4 regions of the Streptomyces sp. NPDC002125 genome follow, and region 4 is predicted to be linked to each of the others. Evidence: riboswitches for the same ligand, from Rfam matches in the RefSeq annotation. Region 4 holds a riboswitch; each other region holds the start of a gene.

Region 1 (5,551 bases), on a different contig from region 4:
GGTCGTCGCGGCGAGGCGGGGCACGACCTCGGTGGCGGCGAAGGCGAGGATGTCGGCGACGGCCCGCGGGTGTCCCTCGGCGACACCGGCGACGGCCGCCGGATCCCAGTCCGCGTCCTCCATCGCCTGGACCAGGGCCCGGGCCTTCTCCTCGGTCTCGTCGGCCGCGGTGCGGGTGGCCGCCGACTCGTCCAGGCCGAGCGCCTCGCGCAGGCCCGGCAGCGAGGAGGTGCCGCCCCAGATCTGGCGGGCGCGCAGGACGGCGAGGACCAGGTTGACGCGGTCCTTCCCGGCCGGGGCGCCGCCCAGGACGTGCAGGCCGTCGCGGATCTGGACGTCCTTGATCTCACAGAGCCAGCCGTCGAGATGCATGATGAACTCGTCGAAGCCCTCGTCCTCCGGCCTGTCCTCCAGGCCCAGGTCGTGGTCGAGCTTCGCGGCCTGGATCAGGGTCCAGATCTGGGCGCGGACGGCGGGCAGCTTGGCCGGGTCCATCGCGGCGATCTGGGCGTGCTCGTCCAGGAGCTGTTCGAGGCGGGCGATGTCGCCGTAGCTGTCGGCCCGCGCCATCGGCGGCACGAGGTGGTCGACGAGCGTGGCGTGCACCCGGCGCTTGGCCTGGGTGCCCTCGCCCGGGTCGTTGACCAGGAACGGATAGACCAGCGGCAGATCGCCCAGCGCGGCGTCGGGGCCGCAGGCGGCGGAGAGGCCGGCGTTCTTGCCGGGCAGCCACTCCAGGTTGCCGTGCTTGCCGAGGTGGATCATCGCGTCCGCGCCGAAGCCGTTGTCGTCGGCGGAGGCGGCGATCCAGCGGTAGGCGGCCAAGTAGTGGTGCGAGGGCGGCAGATCGGGATCGTGGTAGATCGCGATCGGGTTCTCGCCGAAGCCGCGCGGCGGCTGGATGAGGATCAGCAGATTGCCGCGCCGCAGGGCGGCGAGCACGATGTCGCCCTCCGGATTGCGGGACCGGTCGACGAACATCTCGCCGGGCGCCGGGCCCCAGTGCTCCTCCACGGCCTCACGCAGCTCGGCGGGCAGCGTGGCGAACCAGCGGCGGTAGTCGGCGGCGGGGATGCGGACCGGGTTCTGGGCCAGCTGCTCCTCGGTCAGCCACTCCTGGTCGTGGCCGCCGGCCTCGATCAGCGCGTAGATCAGCTCGTCGCCGTCGCCGGAGACCAGGCCCGGGATCTCCTCCTCCGGGCCGAAGTCGTAGCCCTCCTCGCGCAGCCTGCGCAGCAGGGCGACGGCGCTCGCGGGGGTGTCGAGGCCGACCGCGTTGCCGATGCGGGAGTGCTTGGTCGGGTACGCCGACAGGACGAGCGCGATCCGCTTCTCGGCGGCAGGGATGTGGCGGAGCCTGGCGTGCCGTACGGCGATACCGGCGACCCGGGCGGCACGCTCGGGGTCGGCGACGTAGGCGGGCAGGCCGTCCTCGTCGATCTCCTTGAAGGAGAACGGCACGGTGATCAGGCGGCCGTCGAACTCCGGCACGGCGATCTGCGTGGCGGCGTCCAGCGGGGAGACGCCCTCGTCGTTCTCCTCCCACGCGGCGCGCGGGCTGGTGAGGCAGAGCGCCTGGAGGACCGGGACGTCGAGGCCGGTGAGCGCGCCCGCGTCCCAGGACTCGTCGTCGCCGCCGGCCGAGGCGGTGGCGGGCTTGGTGCCGCCCGCCGCGAGCACGGTGGTCACGATGGCGTCTGCGGCGCGGAGTTCGTCGATGAGCTCGGGTTCGGGCGTGCGGAGCGAGGCGACGTACAGCGGCAGGGGGCGGGCGCCCGCGTCCTCCACGGCGGTGCAGAGCGCCTCGACGAACGCGGTGTTCCCGCTCATGTGGTGGGCGCGGTAGTAGAGCACCGCCACGGTCGGGCCCGTGACGTCCCGGGCGTTCCGCTCCAGCGGGCCCCAGGCGGGGGCCGGGGCGGGCGGCTCGAAGCCGTGGCCGGTGAGGAGCACGGTGTCGGAGAGGAAGCGGGCGAGCTGCTCCAGGTTGGCCGGACCGCCGTGCGCGAGGTAGGCGTGCGCCTCGGCGGCGATGCCGATGGGCACAGTGGAGGCGGCCATCAGCTGCGCGTCGGGGGCCTGTTCACCGGTGAGCACGACAACGGGGCGGCCGGTGGCCAGCACCTGGTCGAGCCCGTCCTGCCAGGCGCGGACACCACCGAGGAGGCGTACGACGACGAGGTCCGTGCCGTCCAGCAGCTGGGGGAGGTCGTCGAGCGGAAGCCGGGAAGGGTTGGCGTAGCGGTAGCTGACCGGACCCTGCGAGGCGCGCGCGCTCAGCAGGTCGGTGTCGGACGTCGACAGGAGCAGGATCATGCGGCGTCAGCCCTTCCTCGGGGTGTCCACGCCCCGGGCGGTGTGTCGGACGGCTGGAGTTCCTGACTCGCACGGCCGGGGGCCGGGCTCACAGTGGCGGGACCGCGCCGGAATCTCACCGGGCTTCCTCCGTGTCGCCGTCTGGCGATGGCGGACCGAACGGACCGCCGCTAGGCATCCTAGGCCGGGGGTGGGGGGTCCTGACCAGACGGCCCCCGACCCCGGCCGGGGGCGGGCCGGGTGTCCCGTAGGTCACAGTGACCGTAGGGGCCTGCCCCGGTCACGGTGGGTATGCTCGCCGCCATGTCCGCCTCCCCCCTTCCGTCCCGGTCTCCGGGCGACGCATGCGCCCGGAGCAGCGGTGACGCCTGCCCCGGCGCACTGCGGCTGCACCGGGCGGACGACGGTGCGCTGGCGCGGATACGCATACCGGGCGGGGTGCTGACGCCCCGTCAGGCAGCGGTGCTGGGGCAGACCGCCGAGCGTTTCGGTGACGGTGAGTTGCACCTCACCTCCCGTGGGAACGTCCAGCTGCGGGGGCTCGCCCCGGACTGCGGCGCGGAGCTGGCCGGGGCCCTGGAAGAGGCCGGACTGCTGCCCTCCGCACGCCATGAACGGGTGCGCAACGTGGTCGCGTCCCCGCTCTCCGGGCTCGACGGCCTCGGGGCCACCGATGTCAGGCCCTGGCTGACCGGACTCGACCGCCTGCTGTGCGCGAGCGAGAGCGCGACGGCGCTCTCCGGACGCTTTCTGTTCGCCCTCGACGACGGCCGCGGCGACGTGGACGCCCTCGGGGCCGACCTCACACTTCTGGGCCTCGCCGACGGCGGCGGCCTGCTGCGCGTCGGGCACGGTGACGCCATGCGGCCTGTCGGGCACGGTGATGCCGTGCTGCCTGTCGGGCCCGGTGGTGCCATGCTGCGCGTCGGGCACGGTGATGCCGTGCTGCGCGTCCCGGCCGCCGACGGTCCCCGCGCGGCGCTCCTCGCCGCCGAAGCCTTCCTGGACACGGCGCGCGAGAGCGGCGCCTGGCGGGTGAAGGACCTGCCGGACGACGCCGCGACGGCGCTGCCCGGCGAGGTCGGGCGACGGCTCGCGCAGGCCGGGATCACCTGCGTACCGGAGGTCCTTCCGCGCCCCCTCGAAGCCCTGCCCCCGGCTCACTGCCGTATCCCGGACGGCGGCGGCGAGGCCGCGCTGTCGGTCGGTGTACCGCTCGGGCGGCTGGACCCGGGGCAGTGGCGGCTCCTGTCCGGCGCCGGGGAACTCCGGCTCACCCCCTGGCGCGGAGCGGTCGTCACCGGCATCGCGCCCCACCGCGCGGACGGACTGCTGCGGGAACTCTCCGAAGCCGGCCTGATCACCGGCCCCGGCTCCCCGTGGTCCGGTGTCGGGGCCTGCATCGGACAGCCCGGCTGCGCGAAGTCGCTGTCCGACGTGCGGGCCGACGCGGGGGCCGCCGTCGGCCCCGTCGGACTGCTCCCTGTGTACTGGTCCGGGTGCGAACGCCGGTGCGGCCATCCGCACGGGGAGTGGATCGACGTGGTCGCCACCCCCCGGGGGCACCGGATCTCCCATGTACGGGGAGAGCGGAGCACCGGGGCGGCAACGGTCCTGGACGACCCGGCCGCGCTCGCCGCGACGGTCGCCTCGGCCCGGGGCACGCGCACCTGACCACCGGCAGCAACCCCCTGTTCGGTATTCGATCTGTTCCATGTCCGACATTCGACGAAGAAGGCGACAGCACTGTGCATCAGTACGAGAAGGACGGACCGGCGATCTACCGCCAGTCCTTCGCCACCATCCGCGCGGAGGCGGATCTGGCAGGGCTGCCCGCCGACGTGAGCCAGGTCGCGGTCCGCATGATCCACGCCTGCGGCATGGTCGACCTCGTACGCGATCTCGCCTTCTCGCCGAACGCCGTGGCCGACGCCCGCGCGGCCCTGCGGGCCGGGGCGCCCATCCTCTGCGACGTGGCGATGGTCGCCAGCGGTGTCACCCGCAAGCGTCTGCCCGCGGACAACGACGTGGTCTGCACCCTGTCCGACCCCGCCGTCCCCGAACTGGCCGCGAAGCTCGGCACCACCCGCAGCGCCGCCGCCCTGGAACTGTGGCGGGACCGGATGGAGGGTGCGGTCGTCGCCGTCGGCAACGCGCCCACCGCGCTCTTCCGGCTGCTGGAGATGATCGAGGAGGGTGCCCCGCGCCCCGCCGCCGTCATCGGTGTGCCCGTCGGATTCATCGGTGCCGCCGAGTCCAAGGAGGCGCTGGCCGCGCATCCGTCCGGGCTGGAGCACCTCGTCGTGCGGGGCAGGCGCGGTGGCAGCGCCATCGCGGCCGCGGCCCTCAACGCGATCGCCAGCGAGGAGGAGTGAGCGTGCCGGAGCAGCAGCACACCGGGAACCCCGGGCCGGACGCGGGCGCGGGGCGGCTGTACGGGGTCGGGCTCGGCCCGGGCGACCCGGCCCTGATGACCGTGCGCGCGGTGCAGATCATCGGCGAAGCCGATGTCGTCGCCTACCACTCCGCCCGGCACGGCCGCTCCATCGCCCGCTCGATCGCCGCGCAGTACCTCCGCCCCGACCACATCGAGGAGGCGCTGGTCTACCCGGTCACCACGGAGACCACGGACCACCCCGGCGGCTACCGGGGCGCGTTGGACGACTTCTACACCGAGGCCGCCGCCCGTCTCGCGGCCCACCTCGACGCCGGGCGCACCGTTGCCGTGCTCGCCGAGGGCGACCCGCTCTTCTACGGCTCGTACCAGCACATGCACAAGCGCCTCGCGGACCGTTACGACACCGAGGTCATCCCCGGTGTCACCTCCGTCAGCGCCGCCGCCGCCCGGCTCGGCACCCCGCTCGTCGAGGCCGAGGAGGTGCTGACGATCCTTCCCGGCACCCTGCCGGAGGAGGAGCTGACGGCACGTCTCGCCGCCACGGACTCCGCTGTGGTGATGAAGCTGGGCCGCACCTTCCCCGCCGTGCGCCGCGCGTTCGAGGCGTCCGGGCGGCTGTCCGAGGCGCGGTACGTCGAGCGCGCGACGATGGCCGGGGAGCGGACCGGGGACCTCGCGGACACCGACGCGGACTCCGTGCCGTACTTCGCGGTGGCCGTCCTGCCCAGCAGGATCGACGCGCCCCGCCCCGCGCCCGGCCGGGAGACCGGTGAGGTCGTCGTGGTCGGCACCGGGCCGGCCGGACCGCTCTGGCTGACGCCCGAGACACGCGGCGCG
Region 2 (5,551 bases), on a different contig from region 4:
GTCTCGATCAGCCGCCACAGCGCGTCCGTGTCCGCGTGTTCCTCGATCAGATCGCCCAGCCGGTCGAGCTGTTCCTCCCGCAGCGCCTCGAAGCTCGTGTCCGGAGCGGCGGTGAACCTCCGCCCCGATGCCCGCGCGACCTCGCCCAGGAACGCCCGCCGGAACGCGTCGCTCTCCAGCGACCCGTGCCAGTGCGTCCCCCACACCGAGCCCACCCGGCACCCGTCCAGGAACGGCTCGCCGCCGAGCACCTCGGCGACCCCGTGATGGATCTCGTAGCCCTCCACCGGTTCCCCCAGCGCCGAACCGACGGGCCTCTCCAGGACCTTCTCCCGGCCGAAGCGGACGCGTACGGGCAGCAGTCCCAGCCCCTCGACCAGTCCGGCCCGCGACTCCACCTCGTCCTCGATCCACTCACCGAGCACCTGGAACCCGCCGCAGATGCCCAGCACCGGCCGCCCCGCCGCCGCCCGCCGCGCCAGCGCGCCGGCGAGGCCCCGCTCCCGCAGCCACGCCAGCGCCTTCACGGTGCCGCGCGTCCCGGGCACGATCACGAGGTCCGCGTCGGCGAGCTCCTCCGCCCGGTCCACGAACCGCACCACCACACCCGGCTCGGCCGCCAGGGCGTCCACATCGGTGAAGTTCGACATCAGCGGTACGGCGCACACCGCGACCCGCAGCACGTCCTCGCCGTGCGGCGGGGCCACGACCGACTCCCGCACGGTCCCGCGCATCGAGACGCGCAGCCCGTCCTCCTCGTCGATGCCCAGCCCGTGGGCGTACGGCAGCACCCCGTACGTCCGCCGCCCGGTGAGCCCGAGCAGCATGTCGAGGCCGGGCTCCAGCAGCGACACGTCACCGCGGAACTTGTTGACGAGGTACCCGGCGATCAGCGCCTGGTCCTCGGGGCTCAGCAGCGCCGTCGTGCCGAAGAACGACGCGAAGACCCCGCCCCTGTCGATGTCCCCGACCACCAGCACGGGGAAGCGCGCGGCCCGCGCGATGCCCATGTTCACGATGTCGGTACGCCGCAGATTGATCTCGGCCGGACTGCCCGCCCCCTCGCAGATCACGGCGTCGTACGTGCCCCGCAGCTGCTCCAGACAGTCCGTGACCGTCCCCAGCAGCGCCTCCTGGCGCCCCCCGTGATAGCCGCGCGCACTCATCTCGCCGACCGGCTTCCCCATCAGGACGACCTGGCTGGAGCGGTCACCTCCGGGCTTGAGCAGCACCGGGTTCATCAGCGCCGACGGCTCCACCCGGGCCGCCTGGGCCTGCATCGCCTGCGCGCGGCCGATCTCGGCCCCCTCGCGGGTGACGAACGAGTTCAGCGACATGTTCTGCGCCTTGAACGGCGCGACCTTCACCCCCCGGCGCACCAGCCACCGGCAGATGCCGGCCGTGACGACGCTCTTGCCCGCGTCCGAAGTGGTGCCGGCCACCAGCAGCCCGCCGCTCATCCGACCCTCCGCCCCATGGCCGACCGCCCCGCCGCACACACGGCGAGGGCCAGCACACTCACCCGGCGCGACAGCCGCACCGCGCGTTCGATGTCCTCGACCCGCACCTCGCGGCCGGCCTCCCCGTTGAGCACGGGCCGGTGCTCGACCCGCCCGCCGTACGCCAGGGTGCCGCCCAGCCGTACGCCGAGCGCACCCGCGAACGCGGCCTCCACCGGGCCCGCGTTGGGGCTCGGATGCCGGTCCGCGTCGGCCCGCCAGGCCCGGACCGCCTCGCGCGGGCGGCCCCCGGCGGCCACGGCGAGCACGGCGGTGAGCCGGGCCCCGGGCCAGCCCGCGAGGTCGTCGAGCCGGGCCGACGCCCAGCCGTAGCGCCGGTAGCGGGGCGACTTGTGCCCGACCATGGCGTCGAGCGTGTTGACCGCCCGGAAGGCGACCAGCCCGGGTACGCCGCCGAGCGCACCCCACACCAGAGCCCCCACGACGGCGTCCGACGTGTTCTCGGCGACGGACTCCACCACCGCCCGGGCGATCTGGTGCCCGTCCAGGGCCTGCGGATCGCGGCCGCACAGATGCGGCAGCCGCTCCCGGGCCTTCTCGATGTCCCCGGCGGCCAGCGCCCCGCCGATGGCGCGGGCCTCGCGGCCCAGCGACGTACCCCCGACGACGGACCAGGTGGCGGCGGCGGTCAGCGCCACGGCCGCGGCCGGACGGTCGCGCACGGCACGGGAGGCAAGGGCGGCAGCGCCCGCGGCGCCCCCGGCGCAGACGAGCGTGTGCAGGGCGCCCCAGCCGCGGTGGTCGCGCCACAGCCGGCTCTCGGCAGCCGCGGCGGCCCGCCCGAAGGCGGCGACGGGATGGCCCCGCCGGGGATCGCCGAACAGCAGGTCGCCGATCAGGCCGGCGGCGGCGCCGTAAACGAAGATGCGGTCGGCTCGCACGCGCTCAGCCGGCCGTCGCGCCTCGAAGGACCTTCGCAGCGGGTGGCGGTGGGGTGACCGACGCAGGGCAGCCAGACATGGCGTATGTCCTCACTCAGGGTCCGCGCCCTGGTTCGACGTGACCGGCGACGAGAGTCTCCTGGCTTCCGGATCCGCAGGTCCTCCGGCCTTCCAGTCCGCGGTGGCGGACCGTGACTTCCGTGTGGAGGCTGCTCCCCGGTGACAGTGGCGGGACCGCGCCGGATTCGCACCGGCTTCCTCTCCTGTCGCCGTAAGGCCGGCCGGCACACGGGGGGTGGGCCGGCCGGCCTCAATGGCTCCGGCAGTCCACCATGCCCCGCGAACACCAGTCAACCTGCCGTTGACCTGCGGGGCTTCAGTGTGCTGAGACGCACACCGGGCCGGACACGAGGTGTGTCCGGCCCGGTGTGCGTGTCCGTTCGGTGGATCAGGCGACGATCAGATAGATCCCGTACGCGACCGCCGCCACGCACAGCGCGAAGCAGGCGTACGCGCCGGTGCGCGCCAGGACGGCGGAACCGCCCCCTTGCGCCGGCGACGCCAGCTTGGCGAGACCCGTGATGCCGAGGGTGAAGAGGCCGACCAGCGCGACGGTGACCACGAGGCTGACGCCGAAGACGGAGGCGAGGGCTGCCCAGTCGATGTTCATGCGGATCTGTCCTTACACCTTGGCCGGCCGGGCCGGGTCGGCCGGAGTCTCGGCCGTCGTGGCCGGGGCGTGGATGGTGGTCTTGAGGTCCGCGACACCCGAGCCGACGGGCGGCGGGCTGACGGCCGCGATGGCGGTCGTGACGACGCCCGCGGGCTCGTCCCCGGTCGCGTTGACGTTGGTGTGGTCGACCGGCTTGCGGCGCGACAGCAGCCAGATGGCACCGGAGCCCGCGACGAGGAGGACGGCGACGACCGCGACACCCCAGGGGCCCTGCTTGGTCAGGAACTCGGCGCCCGCGCCGACCAGACCGGCGGCCGGCAGCGTCAGGCCCCAGGCGACGAACATCCGGGTGGCGGTGGACCAGCGGACCACGCCCCCCTTGCGTCCGAGGCCCGCGCCCATGACCGCGCCGGAGCAGGACTGGGTGGTCGAGAGGGAGAAGCCGAGGTGCGACGAGGCCAGGATGACCGTGGCCGCACTGGTCTGGGCCGCGAAGCCCTGCGGCGGGCGCAGGTCGGTCAGGCCGCTGCCCATGGTGCGGATGATGCGCCAGCCGCCGAGGTAGGTGCCCAGCGCGATGGCGATACCGGCGGAGGCGATGACCCAGACCGGCGGGTTGGAGCCGGGGGCGAGGACACCGCCGGTGACCAGCGCCAGGGTGATGATGCCCATGGTCTTCTGCGCGTCGTTGGTGCCGTGGGCGAGCGAGACGAGGCCCGCCGACGCGATCTGACCTGCGCGGTAGCCCTTGGCGGTCGACTTCAGCTGCGCGGGGTCGGTGATCTTCCGGTTGATGCGGTACGTCAGCTTCGTGGCCAGCAGCGCGGCCAGACCGGCCACGAGCGGGGCGGCGATCGCGGGCAGCAGGACCTTCGTGACGACGGTGCCGCCGTTGATCGAGGACCAGCCGGCCGACATGACCGCGGCGCCGATGAGGCCGCCGAAGAGTGCGTGGGAGGAGCTGGAGGGGAGGCCGACCAGCCAGGTCAGGAGATTCCACAGGATGGCGCCGACGAGTGCGGCGAAGATGACCTCGGTTCTGAGGCCGTCCTCGTTGATGATCCCGCCGGAGATCGTCTTGGCGACCTCCACGGACAGGAACGCGCCGACCAGGTTGAGAACGGCGGACATGGCCACCGCGGTCTTGGGCTTGAGAGCGCCGGTCGAGATGGTGGTGGCCATCGCGTTGGCGGTGTCGTGGAAACCGTTCGTGAAATCGAACACGAGAGCTGTCACGACCACAATCGCGAGCAGCAGCGTGATGTGTTCCATTTACCCAGGCAATCGTTCGACGTCATTGGCACGTGGAACGTAAGCAACCTGGATGAACGGAAGGTGAACTGAGCAGGGCGGCGTGGTGACCCCAACCGTGTATGCGCATTCCGCTTGTGAGTCTCCTGAGCGCCCCGGCGGGCCCGCGCCGGTGCGGCGACTGGCCGGTGGGGCAGGACCCGGACCCGTGGCCCGCCAGGCACCCCCCGCCGAAGAGACCTCGGTCACCTGATCACCTGATCGCCGGATCACCGCGCCCCCGGGGCTGTCCCGCCGGGGGTCACAGGACAGCCCTAGGATCGCCCGCATGAGCGACGGAGACCAGGACGAGATCGCCCGGGCGTGGCACGACGTCGTGGGGACGGCCCGCAGGACACGGGCGGAGGGTCTGGTCGTCGGCACCTCGGGCAATGTGTCGGCCCGCGTCGGCGACACCGTGCTGGTGACCCCCACCGGCGTGCCCTACGACCGGCTGGGCCCGGGGGACGCCGTCGGCGTCGACCTCGAAGGCCGCCAGGTGCTGGGAGAGCTGCTCCCGACCAGCGAACTCCCGCTCCACCTGGCCGTCTACCGCAACACCGGGGCCCGGGCCGTCGTCCACACCCACGCCGTCCACGCCACGGCCGTCTCCACCCTCGTCACCGAGGTCCCGCTCGTCCACTACGCCGCCGCCCTGCTCGGAGGCCCCGTCCGCACCGCCCCCTACGCCCGCTACGGGACCCAGGAGCTCGCCGACACCATGCTGGCCGCCCTGCGCGACCGCACCGGCTGCCTGCTCCGCAACCACGGCACCGTCACCTACGGGGACACCCTCGACGAGGCCTACGACCGGACCGCCCAGCTCGAATGGATGTGCAGGCTCTGGCTCACCGCGAGCTCCGTGCCGGGCCTGAGCCCCACCCTTCTCTCACCCGCCGAGTTCACGGAGGCCCAGGAGGCCCTGAAGGGGTACGGCCAGCCCGGCTGAGCCCTGCGCGCGCACCGGGGCCGGTCCGGCCGAGCCCTGCGCGCACCAGGGCCAGCCCGGCCGAGCCCTGCGCGCACCACGGCCGGCCCGGCCGAGCCCGGCGCCGCGCACCGTACGGACGCGGCCCACTGGCAGCCCGTGCCCCTCCCCAGGACACTGGAGCCGTGCGCCCGGCAACCGCGGCGGCAGCAGCCGTCACCACGATCCTCGGCGTCGGCGCGGCAGCGGTCGCCGCCGG
Region 3 (5,551 bases), on a different contig from region 4:
CGGCTTCTTCGCGGTCCCCTACACGATCCTCATCTATCCGCTCATCTTCACCTTCCTGCCGCGTCTGTGGTCGGTCTCGCACAAGCACGGCTACGTCACCACCTCGGACTTCGTCCGGGGGCGCTTCGGCTCGAAGGGGCTCTCGCTGGCGGTCGCCCTCACGGGCATCCTCGCCACGATGCCGTACATCGCGCTCCAGCTGGTCGGCATCCAGGCCGTGCTGGACGTCATGGGAGTCGGCGGCGGCGAGACCACGCACTGGTTCATCAAGGACCTGCCGCTGCTGATCGCGTTCGCGGTCCTCGCGGCGTACACCTACTCCTCGGGCCTGCGTGCGCCGGCGCTGATCGCGTTCGTCAAGGACGGCCTGATCTACCTCGTCATCGCGGTGGCGATCATCTACATCCCGATAAAGCTGGGCGGCTTCGACAACATCTTCGCCGCGGCGAACGAGAAGTTCTCGGCGGCGAACGAGGCGGCGGGCAAACCCGTGGCCGGACTCGCGCCGGGCGCCTCCGGCCAGTGGGTGTACGCCACCCTGGCACTGGGCTCGGCACTGGCCCTCTTCATGTATCCGCACTCGATCACGGCGACGCTCTCCAGCCGCAGCCGTGAGGTGATCCGGCGCAACACGACGATCCTGCCGCTGTACTCGCTGATGCTGGGTCTGCTGGCCCTGCTCGGCTTCATGGCGATCGCCGCCGGGATCAAGGTGGACAACGGACAGCTCGCGATCCCGCAGCTGTTCGAGAACATGTTCCCGGACTGGTTCGCGGGTGTGGCCTTCGCCGCGATCGGTATCGGCGCGCTGGTGCCGGCCGCGATCATGTCGATCGCCGCGGCGAACCTCTTCACCCGCAACATCTACAAGGACTTCATCAAGCCCGACGCGACCCCGGCCCAGGAGACCAAGGTCTCCAAGCTGGTCTCGCTGCTGGTGAAGGTCGGCGCGCTCGCTTTCGTCCTCACCATGGACAAGACGGTCGCGATCAACTTCCAGCTGCTGGGCGGCATCTGGATCCTCCAGACGATGCCCGCCCTGGTGGGCGGCCTGTTCACCCGGTGGTTCCACCGCTGGGCCCTGATCGCCGGCTGGGCGGTCGGCATGATCTACGGCACGGTGGCCGCGTACGGTGTCGCCAGCCCGACCCAGAAGCACTTCGGCGGGTCCTCGAAGGAGATCCCGGGCATCGGCGAGATCGGCTACATCGGTCTCACCGCGTTCGTGCTGAACGTCCTCGTCGTGGTCGTGCTGACCTTCGTCCTCAACGCGGTGAAGGCCCCGGCGGGCATCGACGAGACGTCCCCGTCCGACTACACCGCGGACGTGGGCGACCCCGGCGTCCAGGAGAAGCTCCCGCCCGCCACGGTGGGTGCCCCGGGCGGTCACTGACCCCCGCGGGCACCAGGAGGGCGACGCCGTCCCGGCAGGGTCCACCCTGCCGGGACGGCGTCGTTCGTGCCCCCGGAAACAGGGAGGCGTCCCCTCGTCCGGCTGCGGCAGACTGCGCCCATGGACCTATCGATCAGGCGGATCCGGCCCGCGCAGTACGAGGCCCTGGCCGGGATCACCGCCGAGGCGTATCTCAGGGACGGGCTCCTGGACCTCGGCGCCGACGACCCCTATCTGGAGAAGCTCCGCGCCGTCGGGCAGCGAGCGGCCGAGACCGAGGTGCTGGTCGCGGTCGACGGCGACGGCCGGCTGCTGGGCGGCGTCACCTACGTCGCGTCCGGCGGCCCGTGGGCGGACGTCGCCGCCGCGGACGAGGCCGAGTTCCGGATGCTCGCCGTATCCCCGGAGGCTCGTGGACGGGGCGCGGGCGAGGCGCTCGTACGGGCGTGCGTGGACCGGGCGAGTGCCGCCGGAGGGTGCTCCGGGATCGTCCTGTCGACGCAGCCGGCCATGCGTGGCGCCCACCGGATCTATGAGCGCCTCGGCTTCGTACGGACCCCGGAGCGGGACTGGAACCCGCTGCCCGCCCTCCGGCTGCTGACGTACCGCCTGGCTCTCTGACTCCTCCGCGACACAACATGTGGGGGCTGCCTCAGCAGGCAGCCCCCACATGTATGCTCGACCTCGCTGTCGCCGCAGGGGAATCCGGTGCGAATCCGGAACTGTCCCGCAACGGTGTGATCGGTGTGCTTCGGCGCACCCGAAGTCCGAAGACCTGTCGACAGCGCGTCCGGCTCGACCGAACCGGACGCCGAGACGTCCGGGCCCCGCGGAGGGCCGGTGGACGCCGTGCACGCCGTGCTGCCCTTTCGCGGGCTCGGTCGTGCCCCGGCTGCCCCGCTCCCGCAGGCCCAGAGCCGAGCGAGGGATAGCCCCAGTGACCATCGCGCCAGCCGATCCGGTTTCGGCCGAGGAATCCGAAGGCCTTGCGGCCGACGCCCCCGGGACCGCCCTGCTGCGGACCCTGACCGGTCTCACCGCCGATCTGCCCGACACCGACCCCGGACGGGTCGCCGCCGCCGCGCTGCGCGGCCGGAGCGCGCGGGCGGACGAGGCCGAGCTGCGCTCGCTGGCCACCGAGGCCGCCGCCGGCCTGATCTCCGAGGACCCGGCCTACTCCCGGCTCGCCGCGCGGCTCCTCACCCGCACCATCGCGGACGAGGCGGCCGGACAGGGGGCGGTCTCCTTCTCGGCCTCGGTCGCCACCGGACACCGCGAGGGCCTGATCGCGGACCGTACGGCGGAGTTCGTCGCGCTGCACGCAGACGCTCTGGACGCGCTGGTCGGGCAGGCGCTCGCCGACGGGGCCGACGACCGCTTCGGCTACTTCGGGCTGCGGACGCTGTACAGCCGCTATCTGCTGCGCCACCCGCTCACCCGCGAGGTCGTCGAGACCCCGCAGCACTTCATGCTGCGCGTCGCCGCCGGGCTCGCCGAGGACACCTCCGAGCGCGCCCTGGAGGAGGTCGCCGCGCTGTACGGCCTGATGAGCCGGCTGGACTATCTGCCCTCCTCCCCCACCCTCTTCAACTCCGGCACCCGGCACCCGCAGATGTCCTCCTGCTATCTGCTGGACTCACCGCTGGACGAGCTCGACTCCATCTACGACCGCTACCACCAGGTGGCGCGCCTCTCCAAGCACGCGGGCGGTATCGGCCTCTCCTACTCCCGTATCCGCGCGCGCGGTTCACTCATCCGGGGGACGAACGGGCACTCCAACGGCATCGTGCCGTTCCTGAAGACGCTCGACGCCTCGGTCGCGGCGGTCAACCAGGGGGGCCGGCGCAAGGGTGCCGCCGCGGTCTATCTGGAGACCTGGCACGCGGACATCGAGGAGTTCCTGGAGCTGCGCGACAACACCGGTGAGGACCAGCGGCGTACGCACAACCTCAACCTGGCGCACTGGATCCCGGACGAGTTCATGCGCCGGGTCGACGCGGACACCGAGTGGTCGCTGTTCTCCCCGGCGGACGCCCCCGAGCTGGTGGACCTGTGGGGCGACGAGTTCGACGCCGCGTACCGCGCCGCCGAGGCCAAGGGGCTGGCCCGCAAGACCATGCCGGCCCGTGAGCTCTACGGGCGCATGATGCGCACCCTCGCGCAGACCGGCCAGGGCTGGATGACGTTCAAGGACGCGTCCAACCGCACGGCGAACCAGACCGCCGAGCCGGGCAGGGTCGTCCACTCCTCGAACCTCTGCACCGAGATCCTGGAGGTCACCGACGACGGTGAGACGGCTGTCTGCAACCTGGGGTCGGTCAACCTCGGCGCGTTCGTCGCCGACGGCACCATCGACTGGGAGCGGCTGGACGCCACCGTGCGTACGGCGGTGACCTTCCTGGACCGTGTCGTGGACATCAACTTCTACCCGACCGAGCAGGCCGGGCGTTCCAACGCCCGCTGGCGGCCGGTGGGTCTCGGCGCGATGGGCCTCCAGGACGTCTTCTTCCAGCTGCGGCTGCCCTTCGACTCCCCCGAGGCCCGCGCGCTCTCCACGAAGATCTCCGAGCGCATCATGCTCGCCGCCTACGAGGCCTCCTGCGGCCTGGCCGAGAGGTCCGGCCCGCTGCCCGCCTGGTCCGAGACCCGCGCCGCCCGGGGCGTGCTGCACCCCGACCACTACGCCACCGAGCTGAACTGGCCGGAGCGCTGGGACGCCCTGCGCGCCCGGATCGCGAAGAGCGGGATGCGCAACTCGCTGCTGCTCGCCATCGCGCCGACGGCGACGATCGCCTCGATCGCCGGGGTCTACGAGTGCATCGAGCCGCAGGTCTCCAACCTCTTCAAGCGCGAGACGCTCAGCGGTGAGTTCCTCCAGGTCAACGCCTACCTGGTGGACGAGCTGAAGAAGCTCGGCGTCTGGGACGCCCGGACCCGCGAGGCACTGCGCGAGGCGAGCGGCTCCGTGCAGGGCTTCGCCTGGATCCCCGAGGACGTGCGGGCGCTGTACCGCACGGCGTGGGAGATCCCGCAGCGCGGTCTGATCGACATGGCGGCGGCCCGTACGCCGTTCCTCGACCAGAGCCAGTCGCTGAACCTGTTCCTGGAGACGCCGACGATCGGCAAGCTCTCCTCGATGTACGCGTACGCCTGGAAGCAGGGGCTGAAGACGACGTACTACCTGCGTTCGCGCCCGGCGACCCGGATCGCCCGCGCGGCGTCCGGGACGGCCGTCGCCGCCGCTCCGATTCCCGTGCAGCAGGCAGCCGCTCCCGACGCGGACGCGATCGCCTGCTCCCTCGAAAACCCCGAGTCCTGCGAGGCCTGCCAGTAATGAGCACCACCGAGAACAAGAACCTGCTCGACCCGGGCTTCGAGCTGACCCTGCGCCCCATGCGCTACCCGGACTTCTACGAGCGCTACCGGGACGCGATCAAGAACACCTGGACCGTCGAGGAGGTCGACCTCCACTCGGACGTCGCCGACCTCGCCAAGCTGTCGCCGGGCGAGCAGCACATGATCGGCCGGCTGGTCGCGTTCTTCGCGACGGGGGACTCGATCGTCTCCAACAACCTGGTGCTGACGCTCTACAAGCACATCAACTCCCCCGAGGCGCGGCTGTACCTGTCGCGCCAGCTGTTCGAGGAGGCCGTGCACGTCCAGTTCTATCTGACGCTGCTCGACACCTATCTGCCCGACCCGGAGGACCGCGCGGCGGCCTTCGACGCGGTCGAGGAGATCCCCTCGATCCGCGAGAAGGCTCAGTTCTGCTTCCGGTGGATGGACTCGGTCGAGAAGATCGAGCGGCTGGAGACGAAGGCCGACCGCCGCCGCTTCCTGCTCAATCTGATCTGCTTCGCCGCGTGCATCGAGGGGCTGTTCTTCTACGGCGCGTTCGCCTACGTCTACTGGTTCCGCTCGCGCGGTCTGCTGCACGGCCTCGCCACGGGCACCAACTGGGTGTTCCGTGACGAGACGATGCACATGAACTTCGCGTTCGAGGTCGTGGACACCGTCCGCAAGGAGGAGCCGGACCTCTTCGACGACGCCCTCCAGCAGCAGGTCACCGACATGCTGAAGGAGGCCGTCGAGGCGGAGCTGCAGTTCGGCCGCGATCTGTGCGGCGAGGGCCTGCCGGGGATGAACACCGAGTCGATG
Region 4 (5,551 bases):
ATGGTGGAGCACCCCACCCCGGCGATGGCGTCCATCACCGGCTCCGTACGCGCCGGGATCCAGGTCGCCCAGAGCGCGTCCAAGGACGTCAAGAGGGTCCACCTGGAGCTCGGCGGCAAGGCTCCCGCCGTGGTCTTCGAGGACGCGGACCTGGCGAAGGCGGTCGAGGACCTGGTCGTCGGCGGCTTCTTCAACGCGGGCCAGGACTGCACGGCCGCCACCCGGATCCTCGTCCACGAGTCGGTCCACGACGAGTTCGTCGCCGCCCTCGCCAAGGCGGCGGCCGACACGAAGACCGGCCTGCCGGACGACGAGGACGTGCTGTACGGCCCGCTCAACAACGCCGGACAGCTCGCCCAGGTCAGCGGTTTCGTCGAGCGGCTGCCCGAGCACGCCAAGGTCGAGGCGGGCGGCCACCGGGTCGGCGACAAGGGCTACTTCTACGCCCCGACCGTCGTCTCCGGCCTGCGCCAGGACGACGAGATCGTCCAGAACGAGGTCTTCGGCCCGGTCATGACGGTCCAGTCCTTCACGGACGAGGCCCAGGCCGTGGAGTTCGCCAACGGCGTCGACTACGCCCTGGCCTCCTCGGTGTGGACCAAGGACCACGCACGGGCGATGCGGATGTCCAAGAATCTCGACTTCGGCTGCGTGTGGATCAACACCCACATGGCACTCGTCGCCGAGATGCCGCACGGCGGGTTCAAGAAGTCCGGCTACGGCAAGGACCTCTCGGCGTACGGCTTCGAGGACTACACCCGGATCAAGCACGTCATGACCTCGCTCTGACACAGCTCCCGCACCGGTGCGTCCGCCGCCCGGCCCGTCACAGGGCCGGGCGGCGCACGTGTACGCGGGCGAGCCCTGCGGGACCTCATGCGCGGCACGCCGCGTCACCAGCCACTGCCTGGTGACCGAGCACGGGTCCGCAGCGATGCCGGGCACCTCGGAGGAGCGCGCCCACGACGAACGGGTCCGGCAGATCTATCCCGGGCCCTGAGGCGGCTCCGCACCGGAGGCGACGGCCGCGAGCTCCTCGGGGGTGCGCGGCCCGGGTGCCCCCGCGTCCAGCAGTCCGTGGGCGCGCAGCAGCCGGGCCGTGGCGATGCCCCAGGGCAGCCGCAGCCCCGCCTCCCGGAGGAGATCCGTCCGGGCCAGCACGGTGGGCGCGGGACCGGAGCGGACACCTCCCGGGGTGAGGACCGCGCAGTCGTCGGCCCAGCGCAGGGCGAGATCGACGTCGTGCGTGGCCATCACCACGGTCGTGCCGCTCGCGCGGAGCGAGCCGAGGGTGTCGAGCAGCCGCTCCTGGCCGTCCGGGTCGAGCCCGGCGGTCGGCTCGTCGAGGATCAGCACGCGAGGGCGCATCGCGACCGCCCCCGCGATGGCGGTCCGCTTGCGCTGTCCGTAGGAGAGGAGATGGGTCGGACGGTCGGCCAGGTGCCCGATGTCGAGGGCGGCGAGCGCCTCGTCCACCCTGCCCCGGACCTCCGTGTCGGGCAGCCCCAGATTCAGCGGCCCGAACGACAGGTCCTGCGCGACGGAAGCGGCGAACAGCTGGTCGTCCGGGTCCTGCACGACCAGCTGTACCGTCGTCCGCAGCCGGGTCAGCCCTTTGCGGTCGTAGGTGGCCGGGCCCCCCTGGACCGTCAACCGGCCCTCGCGCGGGCGCAGTCCGCCGCTGAGCAGCCGCATCAGCGTGGTCTTGCCACTGCCGTTGCGGCCGAGCAGGGCGAGAGCACGGCCCTCGCGTACGTCGAAGTCGAGGCCGCCCAGCACCTCGGGCCCGTCCTCGTAGGCGAAGGAAGCGCCCCGCAGGGCGAGGAGTACGGAGTCGCTCATGACAGCGGCCTCTCAAGGACGAAGGTCAGGGCGGCGAGCGCCGCGAGCAGCGTGACGCTCACGGCCGTGAACCTGACGGAGACGCGGGCCTCGGGCACCAGGACACGCAAGGTGCCGTCGTAACCGCGTCCGGCGAGCCCCGCCTGGAGCCGGGCCGCGCGGTCAAAAGCCCTGACGAACGCGGTGGCGCCGAGCCCGGCCAGGGACCGCCAGGCAGCGGCCCGGCCGGTGTGCCCGAGCCGGGCGGCCTGCGCCTGCCTGATCCGGCGCATCGAGTCGAGCAGCAGGAAACTCATCCGGTACGTCACCAGGGCGACGTCCACCACCGGCGCGGGCACCCCCGCCCGGACCAGACGGGGCAGCAGGTCGGACATCGGGGTGGTGAAGGCGAACAGCAGGACACCGAGCGAAGCGGCCGAGGTGCGCAGCAGCAGCTCCCCGGCGCGTACGGGACCGCCGTCGGCCAGGGAGACGAGCCCCCCGGGGCCGCCGACCTGGACGAGGAGGGTGGCGGCCCCGGTGACACAGAAGCCCAGCGGCACCCGGTAGGCCCGCCACAGCCGGCGCACGGGCACGCCCGCCGGGCCGAGCAGCACGGCGAGCGCGGTGACGAGGACGAGGGCGGCTCCGGGCCAGGGCGGCAGCGAGATCGCCAGCACCGTGAAACCGAGGCCGAGCACGGCCTTGTCCAGGGGATGGCGGCGGCGCCAGTGACTGCTGTGCGCCGCCGCGTCGATCGGCAGCACCCGCCCTCAGGCCCCCCGCGCCGGGGACTGCCCGGCGCCGCTTCCGGTGCCCGCGGCATCGAGCCGTGCCGTGGCGAGCAGTTCGCCCTGGCGGCGTCCGCGCCGCAGGCCGAAGTAGTACGCGAGGACGCCCGCGCCGAGCGCGGCCTGGAGGGCGAACAGGGCCGACTCGATCTCCCCGGAAGGCGGTTCGTACAGCGGGGAGAACCAGGGTTCGTAGCCGGGATCGATCTCGGTGATCGCCGTCTCGGCCTGGGCGTCGGCGCCGGCGAACGGCTCCTTCTCGTCGTCGCCGAGGCCGAGGGCCAGAGGCAGGACGGCCAGCGCGGCCACCACGAGCAGCAGCAGACCGTTGATCTTCGCGTTCCTGTTCATCACGCCACCGCCCCGGTCTTCTCCGCCGTCTTCGTGCCGGCCCGCTTCCCGCTGAGGAACACGCCGAGCCTCGTCAGCTCGCCCTTACTGGACTGCACGAGCAGCCGCATCACCAGCACGGTGAGCAGCCCCTCGCTCACCGCCAGTGGGATCTGGGTGACCGCGAAGATGGAGCCGAACTTGCCGAGCGCGCCCAGGAAACCGCTGCCCGGGTCCGGGAAGGCGAGCGCCAGCTGCACGCTGGTGACGCAGTAGGTGGACAGGTCGGCGGCGAACGCTCCGAAGAACACCGCGGCCATCAGCGGCACGCCGCTCCTGCGCAGCACTCGGTAGAGCGCGTATCCGGCCCAGGGCCCGACGATCGCCATCGAGAAGACGTTGGCGCCGAGCGTGGTCAGGCCGCCGTGGGCCAGCAACAGGGCCTGGAACAGCAGGGTGATGGTGCCCAGGACCGCCATGATCGGCGGGCGGAACAGGATCGCTCCCAGCCCGGTGCCGGTGGGATGCGAGCAACTCCCCGTCACCGAAGGGAGCTTCAGCGCGGACAGGACGAACGTGAAGGCCCCGGCGGCCCCGAGGAGCAGTGTGCTCTCGGGGTTCTCCCGGACCTCACGGGTGAGTGAACGGACTCCGTGGACGACGAACGGCGCGGACGCGACACCCCAGGCGATCGCGTGCGCCGGAGGCAGAAAACCCTCGGCTATGTGCATGGCTCAGCAGACCCTCTCCAGCACCTCGTGGATGGTTGAAGTGCCTTGGCCGGTCTCCTGGCTTACGGGTGACACCGCCCGTGCTCCGCCTTCCCGGGTCCGAGGACCCAGTGGCTGCCCGTGAGGGCCGGAGCCGGACTTCCCGATCACAGTGGCGAGGGCCGCACCGGTATCGCACCGATTTCCCGTTCACCAAGGCGTGGCGACACTAGCCCCAGGCCGGGGACGGTGACAAGCGGGCCCACCCGCGCGCGCCCTGCGTGACTCCCCGTGCGGCCCGCCGGGGACGGTTCCGGGATCACGGTGGCCGGCCAGGCATGCTGAGGGCCGCGGCCACGGCGCCGGAAGGTGCCGGAACGGGGTCGCGTGACGTACGCGCGGTGAGGGAGACCGGATGTCGGAGGACGGGCGATCAGGAGTGCCGCAGGAGAAGGCGGCCGACGTGATGGCGGGCCGGCTCAAGGAGCGCATCTACGCGACGATCACGATGATCGCCGTGGTGGTGGGCCTGTCCCTGAGCAACGCCGGTGCCGCAGGCGCCCTGGCCACGGTCCTGACGACCGCACTGGGGCTGTGGCTCGCGGCGCTCGTGGCCGACCAGCAGGCCCACCGCACGGTCCACCGGCACTTCGCCAGGGGGCACGAGTTGCGCCGCATGCTCTACGTCAGCAGCCCTCTGCTGTCGTGCGCGGTGAGCCCGTCCGTGATGATCGCCCTCGCCGCCCTGGACGTCCTGTATCTGTCCACCGCGCTGATGACGGCGGCCGTCCTGGGCGTCGTCTCGCTCTTCCTCTGGGGCTGCGTGGGTGGAGTGCGCCTGGGAGGCGGTGTGTTCACGGCGGTGCTGGCGGGCGTGGCCGACGCGGCGATCGGGGTCGCGGTCGTGCTGGTGAAGGTCTCCGCCGGGCACTGACGCCGGCCCCGGACGCCCGTCGGCCCGTCGTGCTCCGCCGGCCCTCCCCGGCGCCGTGGCGCACGCCACCCGGATGCGGCCGGACCTGGTGTTTACCGCCGCGCCGACGGGTAAGGGGCACTGTGGTTGCCGGAAGTGACATTTCGGTTGAAAGTGTGCAGAAACTACAGGATGAGGAGGGATCGATGTCCTCGAAGCGACGTCGTAAGAAGAAGGCCCGCCGCAAGAACGGCGCGAACCACGGCAGCCGTCCCCAGACCTGAGGGCGCGCCGACGGACCGGGGAGCGGCGCGCGCCGCTCCCCGAAGCGTCTCCCGGCAGTCTCAGTCCTTCAGATGGGTCCACCACCAGGCGATGCTGTCGATCGGCAGCGGCTTGTCCGCCGCCGCGCGCAGCGGGGCCGCCGCGGAGCCGGACGGCAGGTCGGCGGGGTTCTCCGGATTGACGTACCGGTTGGTCGTGAGCGACCAGTCGTAGTCGGCACGGATCCAGGAGTCGCAGCCCGTGATCCACCGGCGGAGCTCCGGGCCGGCGGCGGCCAGGATCTGGTCGCGGAGCCGGAGGTAGAGGGTCATGGCGCTGGTGTGCATGGTGGCGGCCTCGGCCACCGCCTCGTCGAGCGGGCAGTTCCGCTCGTGGGCGATCAGGTCGACGATGTTCCCGAATCCCTCGTGGCTCCGTTCGCGCTCCTTGTGGTAGGAGACCAGGTCGTTGGACCAGCCGATGATCGCGGCGAAGACCTCGACGAACGCCCGTACGTCATGGCGCTCGTAGTCCGCCGCGGGGAGGTCGTACCCGTGGATGATCTCGCTGAGCGTCGAGAAGATCTTGACCCCGGAGGAGTCCAGCCGGACCGCCAGATGGTCGGAGAGCGTGGGTATCCGTCCGTAGGCACTGTTGGCGGCCATCCAGACCTGACCCTGGAGGTACGCCCGGAAGCTGGCGGCCCAGCGGGCGGTCTGCAC

What was found. A riboswitch is a leader RNA that binds a small molecule or an ion and turns the genes downstream of it on or off. The one in region 4 is predicted to bind cobalamin.
Region 1: linked by a shared signal. The riboswitch ahead of cobN (cobaltochelatase subunit CobN) and the one ahead of ACWCQM_RS34890 (energy-coupling factor ABC transporter permease) in region 4 are both predicted to bind cobalamin.
Region 2: linked by a shared signal. The riboswitch ahead of ACWCQM_RS29050 (cobalamin biosynthesis protein) and the one ahead of ACWCQM_RS34890 (energy-coupling factor ABC transporter permease) in region 4 are both predicted to bind cobalamin.
Region 3: linked by a shared signal. The riboswitch ahead of ACWCQM_RS02620 (ribonucleoside-diphosphate reductase subunit alpha) and the one ahead of ACWCQM_RS34890 (energy-coupling factor ABC transporter permease) in region 4 are both predicted to bind cobalamin.

What each region holds. Positions count from the first base shown of each region.
Region 1 is NZ_JBSFDD010000003.1:78,834-84,384, forward strand. Features, by position in the region: gene cobN (cobaltochelatase subunit CobN) at 1-2,316, opposite strand, end outside; cobalamin riboswitch at 2,351-2,491, opposite strand; gene ACWCQM_RS06175 (cobalamin biosynthesis protein CobG) at 2,608-3,990, shown strand; gene ACWCQM_RS06180 (precorrin-8X methylmutase) at 4,065-4,691, shown strand; gene ACWCQM_RS06185 (precorrin-2 C(20)-methyltransferase) at 4,688-5,551, shown strand, end outside.
Region 2 is NZ_JBSFDD010000021.1:25,681-31,231, reverse strand. Features, by position in the region: gene ACWCQM_RS29055 (cobyric acid synthase) at 1-1,460, opposite strand, end outside; gene ACWCQM_RS29050 (cobalamin biosynthesis protein) at 1,457-2,401, opposite strand; cobalamin riboswitch at 2,534-2,662, opposite strand; gene ACWCQM_RS29045 (hypothetical protein) at 2,850-3,071, opposite strand; gene ACWCQM_RS29040 (anion permease) at 3,084-4,346, opposite strand; gene ACWCQM_RS29035 (class II aldolase/adducin family protein) at 4,654-5,313, shown strand; gene ACWCQM_RS29030 (alpha/beta hydrolase family protein) at 5,478-5,551, shown strand, end outside.
Region 3 is NZ_JBSFDD010000001.1:599,364-604,914, forward strand. Features, by position in the region: gene mctP (monocarboxylate uptake permease MctP) at 1-1,393, shown strand, start outside; gene ACWCQM_RS02615 (GNAT family N-acetyltransferase) at 1,514-2,014, shown strand; cobalamin riboswitch at 2,068-2,190, shown strand; gene ACWCQM_RS02620 (ribonucleoside-diphosphate reductase subunit alpha) at 2,331-4,727, shown strand; gene ACWCQM_RS02625 (ribonucleotide-diphosphate reductase subunit beta) at 4,727-5,551, shown strand, end outside.
Region 4 is NZ_JBSFDD010000031.1:28,758-34,308, reverse strand. Features, by position in the region: gene ACWCQM_RS34910 (gamma-aminobutyraldehyde dehydrogenase) at 1-789, shown strand, start outside; gene ACWCQM_RS34905 (energy-coupling factor ABC transporter ATP-binding protein) at 985-1,842, opposite strand; gene cbiQ (cobalt ECF transporter T component CbiQ) at 1,839-2,588, opposite strand; gene ACWCQM_RS34895 (energy-coupling factor ABC transporter substrate-binding protein) at 2,595-2,963, opposite strand; gene ACWCQM_RS34890 (energy-coupling factor ABC transporter permease) at 2,963-3,673, opposite strand; cobalamin riboswitch at 3,704-3,885, opposite strand; gene ACWCQM_RS34885 (hypothetical protein) at 4,068-4,586, shown strand; gene ACWCQM_RS34880 (50S ribosomal protein bL37) at 4,772-4,849, shown strand; gene ACWCQM_RS34875 (terpene synthase family protein) at 4,910-5,551, opposite strand, start outside.